DNA from 2 places in the Streptomyces sp. NPDC044063 genome. Region 2 is predicted to be linked to the other one. Evidence: predicted binding sites of a transcription regulator. Region 2 holds the regulator's gene; the other holds the start of a gene.

Region 1 (7,612 bases), on a different contig from region 2:
CAGACGCCACCGGCGAGCTTGGCGAGGCGCTCCTGGAGCTTCTCGCGGTCCCAGTCCGAGTCGGTGGTCTCGATCTCGGCCTTGATCTGGGCGACGCGGCCCTCGACGTCACCGGAGTTGCCGCCACCGTCGACGATGGTGGTGTCGTCCTTGGAGACGGTCACGCGGCGGGCCGTGCCCAGCACGTCCAGACCGGCCTGGTCGAGCTTGAGGCCGACCTCCTCGGCGATGACGGTGGCACCGGTGAGGGTGGCCATGTCGCCCAGCATCGCCTTGCGGCGGTCGCCGAAGCCCGGGGCCTTGACGGCCACGGCGTTGAACGTGCCGCGGATCTTGTTGACGACGAGGGTGGAGAGGGCCTCGCCCTCGACGTCCTCGGCGATGATCAGCAGCGGCTTGGAGCCACCGGCCTGGATGATCTTCTCCAGCAGCGGCAGCAGGTCCTGGATCGCGGAGATCTTGCCCTGGTGGATCAGGATGTACGGGTCGTCGAGGACGGCCTCCATACGCTCCTGGTCGGTGACCATGTAGGGCGAGAGGTAACCCTTGTCGAAGGCCATGCCCTCGGTGAAGTCCAGCTCCAGGCCGAAGGTGTTGGACTCCTCGACCGTGATGACGCCGTCCTTGCCGACCTTGTCCATCGCCTCGGCGATCAGCTCGCCGACCTGCTGGTCCTGCGCGGAGAGCGCGGCCACGGCGGCGATGTCGGACTTGTCGTCGATCGGGCGGGCGGTCGCCAGGAGGTCCTCGGAGACGGCCTTGACGGCGGCGTCGATGCCCTTCTTCAGGGCGGCCGGGGAGGCGCCGGCGGCGACGTTGCGCAGACCCTCGCGGACCAGCGCCTGGGCCAGGACGGTCGCGGTGGTGGTGCCGTCACCCGCGATGTCGTTGGTCTTGGTCGCCACCTCCTTGACGAGCTGGGCGCCGAGGTTCTCGTACGCGTCCTCGAGCTCGACCTCACGGGCGATGGTGACGCCGTCGTTGGTGATGGTGGGAGCGCCGAACTTCTTGTCGATGACGACGTTGCGGCCCTTGGGGCCGATCGTCACCTTGACGGTGTCGGCGAGCTTGTTGACGCCGCGCTCAAGGGCGCGACGGGCGTCCTCGTCGAACTTCAGGGTCTTGGCCATGGGTAAGAATCCTCGCGATCTCTCTCAAACGAACTGCGCCCCGGGCGCCCGGCTGAATGGACGCGGGAACCAGGGGCGCAGAACTAAAGCTTCGAAAGCTCGAAAGCCTCGGGTGAACTACTTCTCGATGACCGCGAGGACGTCGCGGGCCGAGAGGACGAGGTACTCGTCACCGTTGTACTTCACCTCGGTGCCGCCGTACTTGCTGTAGAGCACGATGTCACCGACCTGGACGTCGAGCGGGAGGCGCTCGCCGTTCTCGAAGCGGCCCGGGCCCACGGCCAGGACAGCGCCCTCCTGGGGCTTCTCCTTGGCGGTGTCCGGAATGACCAGGCCGGAGGCCGTGGTCTGCTCGGCGTCGAGCGGCTGGACCACGATGCGGTCCTCGAGCGGCTTGATGGCAACCTTGGAGCTGGCGGTCGTCACGATCCGACCTCCCCCTTCGGAGATCTCACGGGGTCATTTGTCTGAGGTGGCGACCTGGTAGATCCGTCGTCGCGGGTGCCGGATCTGCCCGTCGCTGTGTTTGGCACTCACCGGTGGAGAGTGCCAACGGTGCCGAGACTATGACGCGGTTAGCACTCGGTCAAGCGGAGTGCCAATCCATCGCGCGGCGCCCGGTCCCTACCCGTCCACGATCAGAGGTAGTCCTCCAGTCGCCCCACCGTGTATCCCTGGGCCTGGATGCTGCGGAGCATGTTGGTCGTCATCCTGGTCATCGAGGTGCCCTTGAGCTCTCCCGGACCGCGGAAGTGGGCGAGCACGATGTCGCCGGGGCGCAGCCCGTCGCCCTGGGCGTAGCGCATGTCGTTGATCTGCATCGTCGCCTCCCACAGCACGACCGCCCGCACCCCGCAGCCGGCGGCGGCCGTGAGTGTGGCGTCGTTGTAATTGCCGTAGGGCGGCCGGAAGAGCGGGGGCCGGGTGCCGAAACGCTTCTCCAGGGCGTCCTGCTGGCCGCATATCTCGCGCTTCTGGGCGTCCGCCGACAGGGTGCGCAGGTTCGGATGGGTCAGCGTGTGGTTCTGGACGCCGTTGCCGAGGGCGCGCAGCGGCTCGAAATAACCGTAGCCGCCGCCCGCGCGGGCGATGCTGTCCGTGAGGAACATCGTGAACGGCAGCTTCAGGTCCCTGGCCATCCGCACGAACTCCGGGTCCTTCTCGGCCCCGTCGTCGATCGTCACGAACACGACCTTGTCCGTGGTCGGTATCCGGCGGACGACCGGCGGGATACCGCCCGGCGAGGGCAGCGCCACCGGCTTCCGCGCCGGCGGGGCGGGCGGGGCGGCCAGCGGCCGCTCCAGCCCCCAGCGGCGGTACGCGTCGCCGGGCGTGGCGGACGCGCTCGCCCCCGTACGCGGCTTCCCCGGGCCGCCGGACGCCCCGGAGGAGCCGGAGGACGCCCCGGAGCACCCCGCGAGGGTGCCGGTCAGCAGCAGGGCCGCGGAGACGGCGAGGAGGGCGGCGCGACGACGGCGGCCCGGCCCACCGGGAAGGCCGGGGCGGCCGTGAGAGCCGGGGCGGCCGTGGGAGCCGGGACGACCATGACGGCCGCGATGGCCGGAAACAGACAGGGTCACCCGAACGATTCTTGTGCATGCGTTCGACGACCGCGCGGGGGGCCGGGACCGCCACCGCCCGGCCGGGGCCGGGAAGGGCCGGGGACCGCGAGGGAGAATGAGACACGTGCCCGCACCGAACCCCGCCGCCACCACCGACGCCGCCCAGGCCGCCGAGACCGCCCAGGCCCTCGCCGCCTTCGCCGCCCTGCTCACCGACGAGGGCCGCGCCCTCCTCGACGGGCTCCGCGACCACGACCCCGCGCGGGAGCTCGCCACGGCGACCCGCCTGCGCCGTGAGCACCCGGCCGAGCTGGTCTCCGCCGCGCTCGGACAGGCCCGGCTGCGGCAGCGCGCGGTCGCGAAGTTCGGCGCGGAGGACGCGTACCGCATGTTCTTCACGCCCAACGGCGTGGAGCAGTCCACGCGCGCCTCGGTGGCCACCCACCGCGCCCGGCGCTTCCAGGAGCTCGGCGTGCGCCGGATCGCCGACCTGTGCGGGGGCATCGGCGGCGACGCCATCGCGCTCGCGCGAGCCGGGATCTCCGTGCTCGCCGTCGACCGCGACCCGCTCACCTGCGAGGTCGCCCGGGCCAACGCCGCCGCGCTGGGCCTGGCCGACCTGATCGAGGTGCGCTGCGCCGACGTCACGGAGATCGACACCACGCCGTACGACGCGGTCTTCGTCGACCCGGCCCGGCGCGGCGGCCGCGGTCGCATCTTCGACCCGGAGGCCTACTCCCCGCCGCTCTCCTGGGCGATCGAGGCGGCCCGCTCGGCCCCGCGCGCGGCCCTGAAGATCGCCCCGGGCGTCCCCCACGAGGCGATCCCGGACGACGCGGAGGCGGAGTGGATCTCCGACGGCGGTGACGTGAAGGAGGCCGTGCTGTGGTTCGGCACGGACCCGGGCGCGTACCGGGCCACCCTGCTGCCCGAGGGTGCGACCCTGATGGGCCGCGGCCTGCCCGACCCGCCGGTCCGCCCCGTGGGCCGCTACCTCTACGAGCCGGACGGCGCCGTCATCCGTGCCCACCTCGTGGCGGACGTCGCGGAGCGGCTGGCCGGCGGCCTGATCGACGAGACCATCGCGTACGTGACGAGCGACGAGCTCCACCCGACGCCGTACGCGGCGGCGTACGAGGTCACGGACGTGCTGCCGTTCAACCTGAAGCGCCTGAAGGCGGTCGTGCGCGAGCGTGGGATCGGGGTGGCGGTCATCAAGAAGCGCGGCTCGGCGGTGGAGCCGGAGGAACTGCGCCGGAAGCTCAAGCTCGCGGGCCCGAACTCCTGCGTGGTCGTGCTGACCCGGGTGGCGGGCGCTCCGACGATGCTCCTGGCACAGCCGGCGCGCCCCGCCGCGTAGGGCCGGCGCCCCCGGGGAGAGACCGGCCCCCGCGCGTCACGAGTAGAGGTTGTCCTTGCTCAGCTCGTGGAAGTGGTCGTGGTCGTGGCCATGCCCGTGGCCATGGCTGTGACCGTGACCGTGGTCGTGGTCGTGGGCGTGGGTGCCCGGGACGTGGGTGTCCGTGACCGGCAGCGAGGAGTCCGCCGACAGGTCCCACGACGAGGCCGCGCGACCGCGGGCCACCATCTCGGCGCCGAGGGCGGCGACCATCGCGCCGTTGTCCGTGCACAGCTTGGGACGCGGCACGCGCAGCGTGATGCCGGCGTCCTCGCAGCGGCGCTGGGCCATGGCGCGCAGCCGGGTGTTGGCCGCGACACCGCCGCCGATCATCAGGTGGTCGACGCCGTGGTCCTTGCAGGCACGCACGGCCTTGCGGGTCAGCACGTCCACCACGGCCTCCTGGAAGGAGGCGGCGACGTCGGCGACCGGGACGTTCTCGCCGGCCGCGCGCTTGGCCTCGATCCAGCGGGCCACGGCGGTCTTCAGGCCGGAGAAGGAGAAGTCGTATATCGGGTCGCGGGGGCCGGTCAGGCCGCGCGGGAAGCGGATGGCGTCGGGGTCGCCCTCGCGCGCCCAGCGGTCGATGACCGGGCCGCCGGGGAAGCCCAGGTTGAGCACCCGGGCGATCTTGTCGAAGGCCTCGCCCGCCGCGTCGTCGATGGTCGAGCCGAGCGGCCGGACGTCCGCGGTGATGTCGGGCGCCAGCAGCAGGGACGAGTGGCCGCCGCTGACCAGCAGGGCCATCGTCGGCTCGGGCAGGGCGCCGTGCTCCAGCTGGTCCACACAGATGTGCGAGGCGAGGTGGTTCACACCGTAGAGCGGCTTGCCCAGGGCGTAGGCGTACGCCTTGGCGGCCGACACGCCGACGAGGAGGGCGCCCGCGAGGCCGGGGCCGGCGGTGACCGCGATGCCGTCGAGGTCCTTGGCGCTGACCCCCGCCTCCTTCAGGGCACGCTGGATCGTCGGCACCATGGCCTCCAGGTGCGCCCGGCTGGCGACCTCGGGGACCACGCCGCCGAAGCGGGCGTGCTCGTCGACGCTGGAGGCGACGGCGTCGGCGAGCAGCGTGTGACCGCGGACGATCCCGACACCGGTCTCGTCGCACGAGGTCTCGATGCCGAGGACCAGGGGTTCGTCAGCCTTGCGAGCCATGGGTCATTCCTTGCACTGCGGTGGTGGGGTCGGTGAGGCGCATGACGAGCGCGTCGACGTTGCCGGGCTGGTAGTAGCCACGGCGGACGCCCACGGGCTCGAAGCCGAAGCGTTCGTACAGGCGCTGGGCACGGGTGTTGTCGACACGCACCTCGAGCAGCACCTCGCGGCACTCGAAGGCGGTCGCGGTGGTGAGCAGCTCGGTGAGCAGCCGGGCGCCCAGGCCGGTGCTCCAGTGCTCGCGGGCGACGGCGATGGTCTGGACGTCGCCGGTGCCGTCGACGGCGGCGAGGCCGGCGTAGCCGACGACGCGGCGCGCGCCCTCGGGTTCCCCGGCGGCCTCCGCCACGACGTAGCGGCGGTTGGCGTTGGCACCGCGCGCGTGCGCCAGCTCCGACCAGAAGAGGCCCTTCGACCAGGCGTCGTGCGGGAAGAGCTCGCGCTCCAGCTCCAGCACCGGCCCGATGTCCCACCAGCGCATCTCGCGGATACCGACCGCCGCGGCCGACCCGGTCACTGCGGGGTGACCACCTTGTAGTTGGCGGGCACCTGGGCGTCCGGCCGGCGCAGGTAGAGCGGCTGGTCGGGGAGGAACTCGCCGCCGGTGCGCAGCTTCTCGGCGGCCAGCGCGGCGAGCGCGCCCGCCGACTGGTGCTGCGGCAGGTCGGCCCGTACGTCCGTGAAGGCGTCCGGGTAGAGCACGGCGCCGGCGCCGACGGCGGCCAGGCCCGCGACGCGCTCGGCGAGCTCGGCGGGGCGGTCCACGGCGGGCTCGGTGACCCGGGTCCGGGCGTCGGCGTACCGCGCCCAGTAGACCTCCTTGCGGCGGGCGTCCGTCGCCACGACGAACTCGCCCTCGAGACCGGCCTGCCCGGCGGCGTAGGCGATGCCGTCGAGCGTGCACAGGCTGTGGACGGGCACGGACAGCACGGACGCGAAGGTCGCGGCGGTGACGATGCCGACGCGCAGGCCCGTGTAGGGGCCGGGGCCGACGCCCACGACGAGGCCGGTCACGGCGTCCAGCGCGCACCCCGCCTCGCTCAGCACCCGGTCGACGGCGGGCAGCAGCAGTTCCCCGTGCCGGCGCGCGTCGACCTGGCTCGACTCGGCGACGACGGACTCGCCGTCGTGGAGGGCGACGGTGACGGCGGGGGTGGCGGTATCCAGAGCGAGCAGCAGCACGTGACAAGCCTACGGCGCGCCATGGGGCGTCCGGTGCCCGCACCGGTCATCGCCGGGGGCGCGGCGGGGGCGCGGCCGAGTGCTACGGTCAGCCGCATAGCCGTGCGAGCGGCCGTACGAGCAGGCCGTACAGCGGGTACGGACGGACGGGCGGCCCGGTCCGTACGGGCCGGCACGCGGAACGAAGAACCAGTACGCGGGACGAAAGGGTGCGCACCGTGGCACGCAGCAGCTCGGGGGCGATCGTGGCCGTGCTCACGGCGGCGGCGCTGGGCGGGGTCGGTTTCCTCGCATACCAGGCGGAGGCCGCGCCGGACCGCCCCGCGAGCGCGCACGCCCCCGCCGCGTCCGGCAAGGACAAGGACAAGGGCGGCGGCGCGACGGGCGCGGCCGGCGGCGCCACCCAGGACCAGGGCAAGGCGGCGACCCCGGTCCCGCAGGACTCCGGCACCGGCCTGCGGGTCGTCTACGGGCTCGCGCAGAAGCGGGTGTGGCTCGTGGGCTCCGACGGCAAGGCCACCCGGACGTACGAGGTGGCGCCCAGCACGGTCAACCCGCCGCCCGGCACCTACGCGGTCACCTCGCGGGCCCCGCAGGTCACGGGCTCGGACGGGATCCCGATCGAGCACGTGGTGCGCTTCCACAAGGACCTCGCCACGGGCGTCGTCTTCGGCTTCAGCGCGGCCGTCGACGGCTCGTCGCCGAAGCTGGACCCGACGAAGAAGACGGGCGGCATCCGCGAGCTGCCGGCCGACGGTCGGGCCATGTGGGAGTTCGCGGTGAACAACACCAAGGTCGTCGTCGTCCCGTAGAGCGGGACGGAGATCCGGGGGGCGTGGCAGTGGCCGCGTCCCCCGTTCGGGCTATCCGGGACCGGTCTGCGACGGGCGGCGACGCGGGCGGGGTACGTCAGGCCGCGTCGCGCTCCTCCGCGCGCCCGGGGCGCTCAGCGGGACCGGGGGCCGCGGGCGGGGTGGAGACCGCGTCGGCGGCGGCGCAGGCCGCCAGGAGATCGCGCACGGACAGGGGCCGGGGCCGCTCCTCCGAGCGGTCCACCACGGGGGCGGCGGGCTCTTGGGCCGTCATGGAGCCTCCTGGGCAGCTCGGGCCGGGCGGAGGAAGTGAGGCAGACCTAACCGAGCCTCCGTTCACCCATGTCACCACGCGCGGCACCGCGCGCGCAA
Region 2 (7,612 bases):
CCAACGTCCTGGTGCACGGCGCCGACCGGAACTTCTGCACCGCCCTCATCGCCCTGGACGAACCCTCGATCCTCGCCTGGGCCGAGGACCACGGCATGGCGGGACGCCCGTACGCCGAGGTCGTCGCGGCCGCGGAGACCCAGGAGCTCATCGACGGCTACGTACGGCGGCTCAACGAGGGCCTCCAGCGCTGGCAGACGATCAAGAAGTTCCGGCTGCTGCCGCGCGACCTCGACGTCGAGCACGGCGAGCTCACCCCGAGCCTCAAGCTCAAGCGGCCCGTGGTCGAGCGCGAGTACAAGGACCTCATCGAGGAGATGTACGAGGGCTCGCGGGAGGCATGAGGGCCCGCACGGCACTCGTCGAACTGGCGTTTACGCACTCGTAGCGGGGCACTTGCGCAACTCGGCCAACCCCGGCCCGGTAGGTCTGCCAGTCTGTCGGTGGTGAATTCCGCACTATGCCGTAAGCGGTCAGGAGCACCACCGTGAGGACATCACCGAGCGGCGGCGGGGGCCAGGGCGACCAGGCCGTCGCCCGCGCGCCCGCCCGCCGGACCGACGCGGCCGCCGCGCCGCACCACACCGCGGGGCCGCGACCCGGCGCCCCGCCGGGCTGCCCCGGCGAGGGCCCGCCGACGGCCCGCACCAGCCTGCCCGCCGACGCCCGCGCGCCCTCCGCGGCGCGCCGGTTCGTCCGCAGCGTGCTGGCCGGCTGGAACGCCCACGACATGGTCACCGACGACGCCACGTTGCTGGTCAGCGAGCTGGTGACCAACGCCGTCGTGCACGCGGGCACCTCCGTCGACCTGGAGTGCCGGCTCGACCCCGCGCGCGGCGGCAACCTCGTCGTGGAGGTCACCGACCACCACCCGGCCCGCGAGTTCCGCGCCCGCCCCCGCCGCGCCGCCGGGCGCGACGGCGCCGCCGCGCACAGCGGCCGCGGCCTGCGGCTCGTCGCCGAACTGGCCGAGACCTGGGGCACCGCCTACCGGCGCACCGACAAGACCGTCTGGTTCCACCTCCCCACCTGCCCGGGCGACCCCGCGGCGGCCGGCGCCCGTGCCCCCGCCGGCATCCCCGAACAGGCCCTGCTGCGCGACCTGGACGTCGCCGAGGTCCTCGCCCCCGTCCCCGCCGCCCTCCCCGTCCCCCCGGTCGCCGTCCCGCCCGCCCGCCGCCTCGCCGAACGCGGCCACCACCGCGCCCTGTCCTTCCTCGCCGAGGCCTCCGAACTCCTCGCCGGGCAGTTCGACGAGGACATGGTCGCCTCCCTCGCCACCCAGCTCGCCGTCCCCCGCCTGGCCGACTGGAGCGCCGTATGGCTCGACGCCGACGGCGCCCCCGGCGCGATCCGCCCCGCCCCGCGCCTGTCCTGCGTCTGGCACGCCCGCGAACACCGCATCGAGCCCCTCCGCACCACCCTCCAGCGCACCCCGCCCGCCTTCCCCGCCGCCGGCAGCGCCGTCCCCTGGCCGTACGGGCCCGACAGCGGCACGGCCCTGGCCTGCCGGCTGGTCGCGGGCGGCCGCGGCCTCGGCACCCTCCTGCTCGGCCGCGGCGGCACGTCCGCCCTGGCCGGCGACGTCACCGCCCTCGCCGAGGACTTCGCCCGCCGCGTCGCCCTCGCCCTCGCCTCGGCCCGCCGGTACACCCGCCAGGCCACCATCAGCCACATCCTCCAGCGCGGACTGCTGCCCCGCGGCATCAAGGCGATCCCCGGCGTCGACCACGCCGTCGTCTACGAACCCCGCGGCGACGCCTCCGCCGGCGGCGACTTCTACGACGTCTTCGCGGCCGGCGGCGGCCGCTGGTGCTTCGCCCTCGGCGACGTCTGCGGCAGCGGCCCCGAGGCCGCCGTCACCACCGGCCTCGTCCGCCCCTGGCTGCGGGCCCTGGCCAAGGAGGGATACGGCGTCGCCGACGTCCTCGACCGGCTCAACCGGATGCTCGGCGAGGAGGCGGCCGAGGCGGAGGCCGGCACGGGCCCCCGCTTCCTGTCCCTGCTCCACGGCGAGCTCGTGCCCGCCGGCTCCGGCGGCGTGCGCTGCACGCTCGCCAGCGCCGGGCACCCGCTGCCGCTGCTGCTCGGCCCCGACGGCTCGGTACGGCCTGTGGCGGCGCCCCAGATGCTGCTCGGCGTTGTCGAGGAGGTCGGCTACGGCAGCGAGACCTTCGACCTGGCGGCGGGGGAGACCCTGCTGTGCGTCACCGACGGGGTCACCGAGCGCAAGTCCGGAAGCCGCCTGTTCGACGACGGCGACGGCCTCGCCGCCGTCCTCGCGGAGTGCGCCGGCCTGAGCGCCGAGGGCGTCGCCGCCCGGATCCGCCGGGTCGTCCACGACTTCGCCCCCGACCCGCCCGACGACGACCTGGCCCTGCTGGTGCTCCGGGCCGAGTGAGCCGCGCCACCCCGCGGGGCGGCAGGCAATCCCGCGCGTGCGGGACAATAGGACGCATGCCCTCCGTACTGCCCGACGGCGAACCCGTGCCCGACGACGGGACGCTGCCCCGTCACGCCCTCGCCGGCTCCGGGCAGCGGCCCCTCGGCTTCTACCTCCACGTGCCCTACTGCGCCACCCGCTGCGGCTACTGCGACTTCAACACCTACACCGCGAGTGAGCTGCGCGGCTCCGGTGGCGCCCTCGCCTCCCGCGACAACTACGCCGAGACCGTCGCCGAGGAGATCCGGCTGGCCCGCAAGGTGCTCGGCGAAGACCCCCGACCGGTGGAGACGGTCTTCGTCGGCGGCGGCACGCCCACCCTGCTGCCGGCCGCCGACCTGGGCCGGATGCTCGCCGCCATCCGCGACGAGTTCGGGCTCGCCGAGGGCGCCGAGGTCACCACGGAGGCCAACCCCGAGTCCGTCGACCCGCGCTACCTGGAGGAACTGCGGGCCGCCGGCTTCAACCGGGTCTCCTTCGGCATGCAGAGCGCCCGGCAGCACGTCCTCAAGATCCTCGACCGCACCCACACCCCCGGCCGCCCCGAGGCCTGTGTGGCCGAGGCCCGCGCGGCCGGCTTCGAGCACGTCAACCTCGACCTGATCTACGGCACCCCCGGCGAGAGCGACGACGACTGGCGGGCCTCCCTGGACGCCGTCCTCGGCGCCGGCCCCGACCACGTCTCGGCGTACGCCCTGATCGTCGAGGAGGGCACGCAGCTCGCCCGGCGCATCCGGCGCGGCGAGGTCCCGATGACGGACGACGACGTCCACGCCGACCGCTACCTGATCGCCGAGGAGATGCTCTCGGGGGCGGGCTTCTCCTGGTACGAAGTCTCGAACTGGGCCACGAACGACGCCGCCCGCTGCCGCCACAACGAGCTCTACTGGCGCGGCGCCGACTGGTGGGGCGCGGGCCCCGGGGCGCACTCCCATGTGGGGGGCGTGCGCTGGTGGAACGTCAAGCACCCGGGCGCGTACGCGCAGGCGCTGGCCGAGGGGCGCTCCCCGGGCGCCGGTCGCGAGCTCTTGTCGGACGAGGACCGGCGGGTGGAACGGATCCTGCTGGAGCTGCGGCTGGAGGAGGGGTGCCCGCTGGCGTTGCTGCGGCCGGCGGGTCGCGCGGCGGCGGACCGGGCGCTGGCGGACGGGCTGCTGCGGGCCGAGGCGTACGAGGCGGGGAGTGCGGCGCTGACGCTGCGGGGGCGGCTGCTGGCCGATGCCGTGGTGCGGGACCTGGTGGACTGATCGGGGGCTCCGCCCCCGGACCCCCGCTCCTCAAACGCCGGAGGGGCTGATTTCCGTCACGAAGTCGATCAGCTCCTCCACGCGCCCCAGCAGCGCCGGCTCCAGGTCCTTGTACGACCGCACGGAGCCCAGGATCCGCTGCCACGCGGCGCCCGTGTTCTGCGGCCACCCCAGGGCCCGGCACACGCCCGTCTTCCAGTCCTCGCCGTGCGGCACCCGGGGCCACTGGCCGATGCCCACCGACGACGGCTTCACGGCCTCCCACACGTCCACGTACGGGTGGCCGACGACCAGGACGTGTTCGCTCGTCACGGACGCCGCGATGCGGGACTCCTTCGAGCCCGGGACCAGGTGGTCGACCAGGACGCCCAGGCGTGCGTCGGGGGCGGGGCCGAAGGCGCGGACGATCTCGGGGAGGTCGTCGACGCCCTCCAGGTACTCCACGACCACGCCCTCGATCCGCAGGTCGTCGCCCCAGACCCGTTCCACGAGCTCCGCGTCGTGGCGCCCCTCGACGTAGATGCGCCCGGCGCGCGCCACCCGCGCGCGGGCGCCCGGTACGGCGATCGAGCCGGAGGCCGTGCGCTGCGGCCCGCGCGCGGCGGGGGCCGAGGGGCGTACGAGGGTCACCACGCGCCCCTCCAGGAGGAACCCCCGGGGGTCCATCGGGAACACCCGGTGCTTCCCGAAGCGGTCCTCCAGCGTCACCGTCGGCCCCTGCGCCGACTTCTCACAGCGGATCACCGCCCCGCAGAACCCGGTGGTCACCTCCTCCACCACGAGATCCACCTCGGCCGGCACCTCCGGAACGGGCGCGCTCCGCTTCCACGGAGGGGTCAGGTCCGGTCCGTACTCTCTGCTGCGCATGCGCGCCATTGTGGATCACGACACGCCGAAGCGGTCCCGTAGCGCGTCGCGCTGGCGCCGTACGAACCCCGCGTCCACCACCGCCCCGTGCCCCGGCACGTACACCGCGTCCTCGCCGCCCAGCTCCAGCAGCCGGTCCAGCGCCGCCGGCCAGGCGTGCGGCAGCGCGTCCGGCCCGGCCTGCGGCTCGCCGGACTCCTCGACCACGTCGCCGCAGAAGACGATCTCGGGCTCCCCCGGTCCGCCCGGCACGAGGACGGCCAGGTCGTACGCCGTGTGCGCCGGGCCCACGTTCGCGAGCAGCACCCGCCGCCCGCCGCCCAGGTCGACCGTGACCTCCCCCGAGACGGCGTGCCGGGGCGGGACGAGCAGCTCCACCGCCTCGGCGGCGGCCTCGCGCGGCACCCCGTAGCGCAGCGCGTCCCGCCGCAGCTCCTCGCGCTCGCGCTCGGTGGCCATCCGCTCGGCGAGTCCCACCGCCCCGTAGACCTCCACGCCGGAGAACGCGGCCGTGCCCAGGACGTGGTCGAAGTGGGGATGGGTGAGTGCGATGTGCGTCACGGACCGGCCGAAGAGCCGCTGCACCTCGCGCCGGATCTCCGTGCCCTCGCGCAGCGACGAGCCGGTGTCCACGACCAGGACGCCGTCCGGCCCCGCGATCGCCCCCGTGGTGGCGTCCCAGCCCGGCAACCTGCGGCGTACGACGCCCGGAGCGAGCCGTTCCCAGTGCGCCGCGACGGCGCCGGAATCCCCGTGGTTCTCCATACCGCGACGCTAGCGGGCGGGCGTCGCGGCCGCCCGCCCGGACGCACGGCGGGGGCGCGTGGCGGGGGCCGCCCTTGCCCTGGCCGTGGTGCCCGGCCGTACACTGGCTTGAGGGTTCTGGCACTCGTGACCTTTGAGTGCCAAGGGCGGGGGTCGAACCGGACCCCCGCGCGTGCGACCCTCGTACGGGTCGTGCGACCCGTACGACCTGAACGACCCGTGACGACGGCCGACGGACCGGACCGACTGGAGGTGCGCGCGATGCTGAGCGAACGCAGGCTCGAAGTGCTGCGCGCCATCGTCCAGGACTACGTGGGCACCGAGGAGCCCGTCGGCTCCAAGGCCCTCACCGAGCGGCACCGGCTGGGAGTCTCCCCGGCCACGGTCCGCAACGACATGGCCGCGCTGGAGGACGAGGGTTTCATCGCCCAGCCCCACACCAGCGCTGGCCGGATCCCGACCGACAAGGGCTACCGCCTCTTCGTCGACAAGCTGGCGGCCGTCAAGCCGCTGTCGTCGCCGGAGCGCCGGGCCATCCAGAACTTCCTGGACGGCGCCGTCGACCTGGACGACGTGGTGGCCCGCACGGTGCGGCTGCTGGCGCAGCTGACCCGGCAGGTCGCGGTGGTGCAGTACCCCTCGCTGAGCCGTTCGACCGTGCGGCACGTGGAGCTGCTCGCGCTCGCCCCGGCCCGGGTCATGCTCGTGCTGATCACGGACACCGGGCGGGTCGAGCAGCGCATGGTCGACTGCCCGGCGCCGGTCGGCGAGACCTCCCTGGCAGACCTGCGCGCGCGGCTGAACAGCCGGGTCGTGGGACGCCGGTTCACGGACGTGCCGAGGCTGGTCATGGACCTCCCGGAGTCCTTCGAACCGGAAGATCGCGGAACCGTTTCTACGGTTCTCGCCACCCTGCTGGAGACCCTGGTCGAGGAGACCGAGGAACGGCTGATGATCGGCGGCACCGCCAATCTCACTCGTTTCGGTCATGACTTCCCGCTGACGATCCGGCCCGTGCTGGAGGCGTTGGAGGAGCAGGTCGTGCTGCTCAAGCTGCTCGGCGAGGCCAAGGACTCGGGGATGACCGTACGCATCGGTCACGAGAACGAGCACGAGGGTCTGAACTCCACATCGGTCGTCGCCGTCGGCTACGGTTCGGGCGACGAGGCCGTCGCCAAACTCGGCGTGGTCGGACCGACCCGCATGGACTACCCCGGAACGATGGGAGCGGTACGCGCAGTGGCACGTTACGTCGGACAGATCCTGGCGGAGTCGTAAGTGGCCACGGATTACTACGCGATCCTGGGCGTCCGGCGCGATGCCTCGCAGGATGAGATCAAGAAGGCCTTCCGCCGTCTCGCGCGCGAGCTGCACCCGGACGTCAACCCGGACCCGAAGACGCAGGAACGCTTCAAGGAGATCAACGCCGCCTACGAGGTGCTCTCCGACCCGCAGAAGAAGCAGGTCTACGACCTCGGTGGTGACCCGTTGTCCTCCTCGGGCGGCGCCGGCGCCGGTGCCGGCGGCTTCGGCGCGGGCTTCGGCAACTTCTCCGACATCATGGACGCGTTCTTCGGCCAGGCCTCGCAGCGCGGTCCGCGCTCGCGTACGCGCCGCGGCCAGGACGCCATGATCCGGCTCGAGGTCAGCCTGGCGGAGTCCGCCTTCGGCACCACCAAGGACATCCAGGTCGACACCGCCGTCGTCTGCACCACGTGCAGCGGCGAGGGCGCGGCCCCGGGCACGTCCGCGCAGACCTGTGACATGTGCCGCGGCCGGGGCGAGGTCTCCCAGGTCACCCGGTCCTTCCTGGGCCAGGTCATGACCTCCCGCCCGTGCCCGCAGTGCCAGGGCTTCGGCACGGTCGTGCCGACCCCGTGCCCGGAGTGCGCCGGCGACGGCCGCGTCCGGTCGCGGCGGAACCTCACCGTCAAGATCCCCGCCGGTGTCGACAACGGCACCCGCATCCAGCTCGCGGGCGAGGGCGAGGTCGGCCCCGGCGGCGGCCCGGCCGGTGACCTCTACGTGGAGATCCACGAGACCCCGCACCCGGTCTTCCAGCGCCGCGGCGACGACCTCCACTGCACGGTCACCATCCCGATGACGGCGGCCGCGCTCGGCACGAAGGTGCCGCTGGAGACGCTGGACGGTGTCGAGGAGATCGACATCCGCCCGGGCACTCAGTCCGGCCAGTCGATCCCGCTGCACCAGCGCGGCGTCACCCACCTGCGCGGCGGCGGCCGCGGTGACCTCATCGTGCACGTCGAGGTCACCACGCCCAGCAAGCTGG

The links. The regulator HrcA, encoded in region 2, represses chaperone genes, less so after heat shock. The targets are predictions, from matches to a motif close to TTNGCACTCNGNNNNNCNGAGTGCNAA.
Region 1: groES (co-chaperone GroES) is a predicted target of HrcA. The motif match lies at 1,706-1,732, and genes of this name have one in related genera.

Annotation. Positions count from the first base shown of each region.
Region 1 covers NZ_JBWKFM010000040.1:615-8,226, forward strand. Annotated here, with positions in the region: gene groL (chaperonin GroEL) at 1-1,130, opposite strand, end outside; gene groES (co-chaperone GroES) at 1,248-1,556, opposite strand; gene AC07BS_RS31940 (polysaccharide deacetylase family protein) at 1,769-2,704, opposite strand; gene AC07BS_RS31945 (class I SAM-dependent methyltransferase) at 2,808-4,052, shown strand; gene tsaD (tRNA (adenosine(37)-N6)-threonylcarbamoyltransferase complex transferase subunit TsaD) at 4,089-5,246, opposite strand; gene rimI (ribosomal protein S18-alanine N-acetyltransferase) at 5,230-5,727, opposite strand; gene tsaB (tRNA (adenosine(37)-N6)-threonylcarbamoyltransferase complex dimerization subunit type 1 TsaB) at 5,760-6,428, opposite strand; gene AC07BS_RS31965 (hypothetical protein) at 6,647-7,240, shown strand; gene AC07BS_RS31970 (hypothetical protein) at 7,338-7,514, opposite strand.
Region 2 covers NZ_JBWKFM010000005.1:236,885-244,496, reverse strand. Annotated here, with positions in the region: gene AC07BS_RS09455 (AMP-dependent synthetase/ligase) at 1-344, shown strand, start outside; gene AC07BS_RS09450 (SpoIIE family protein phosphatase) at 488-2,401, shown strand; gene hemW (radical SAM family heme chaperone HemW) at 2,458-3,690, shown strand; gene AC07BS_RS09440 (DUF3097 domain-containing protein) at 3,721-4,557, opposite strand; gene AC07BS_RS09435 (MBL fold metallo-hydrolase) at 4,573-5,322, opposite strand; gene hrcA (heat-inducible transcriptional repressor HrcA) at 5,584-6,600, shown strand; gene dnaJ (molecular chaperone DnaJ) at 6,601-7,612, shown strand, end outside.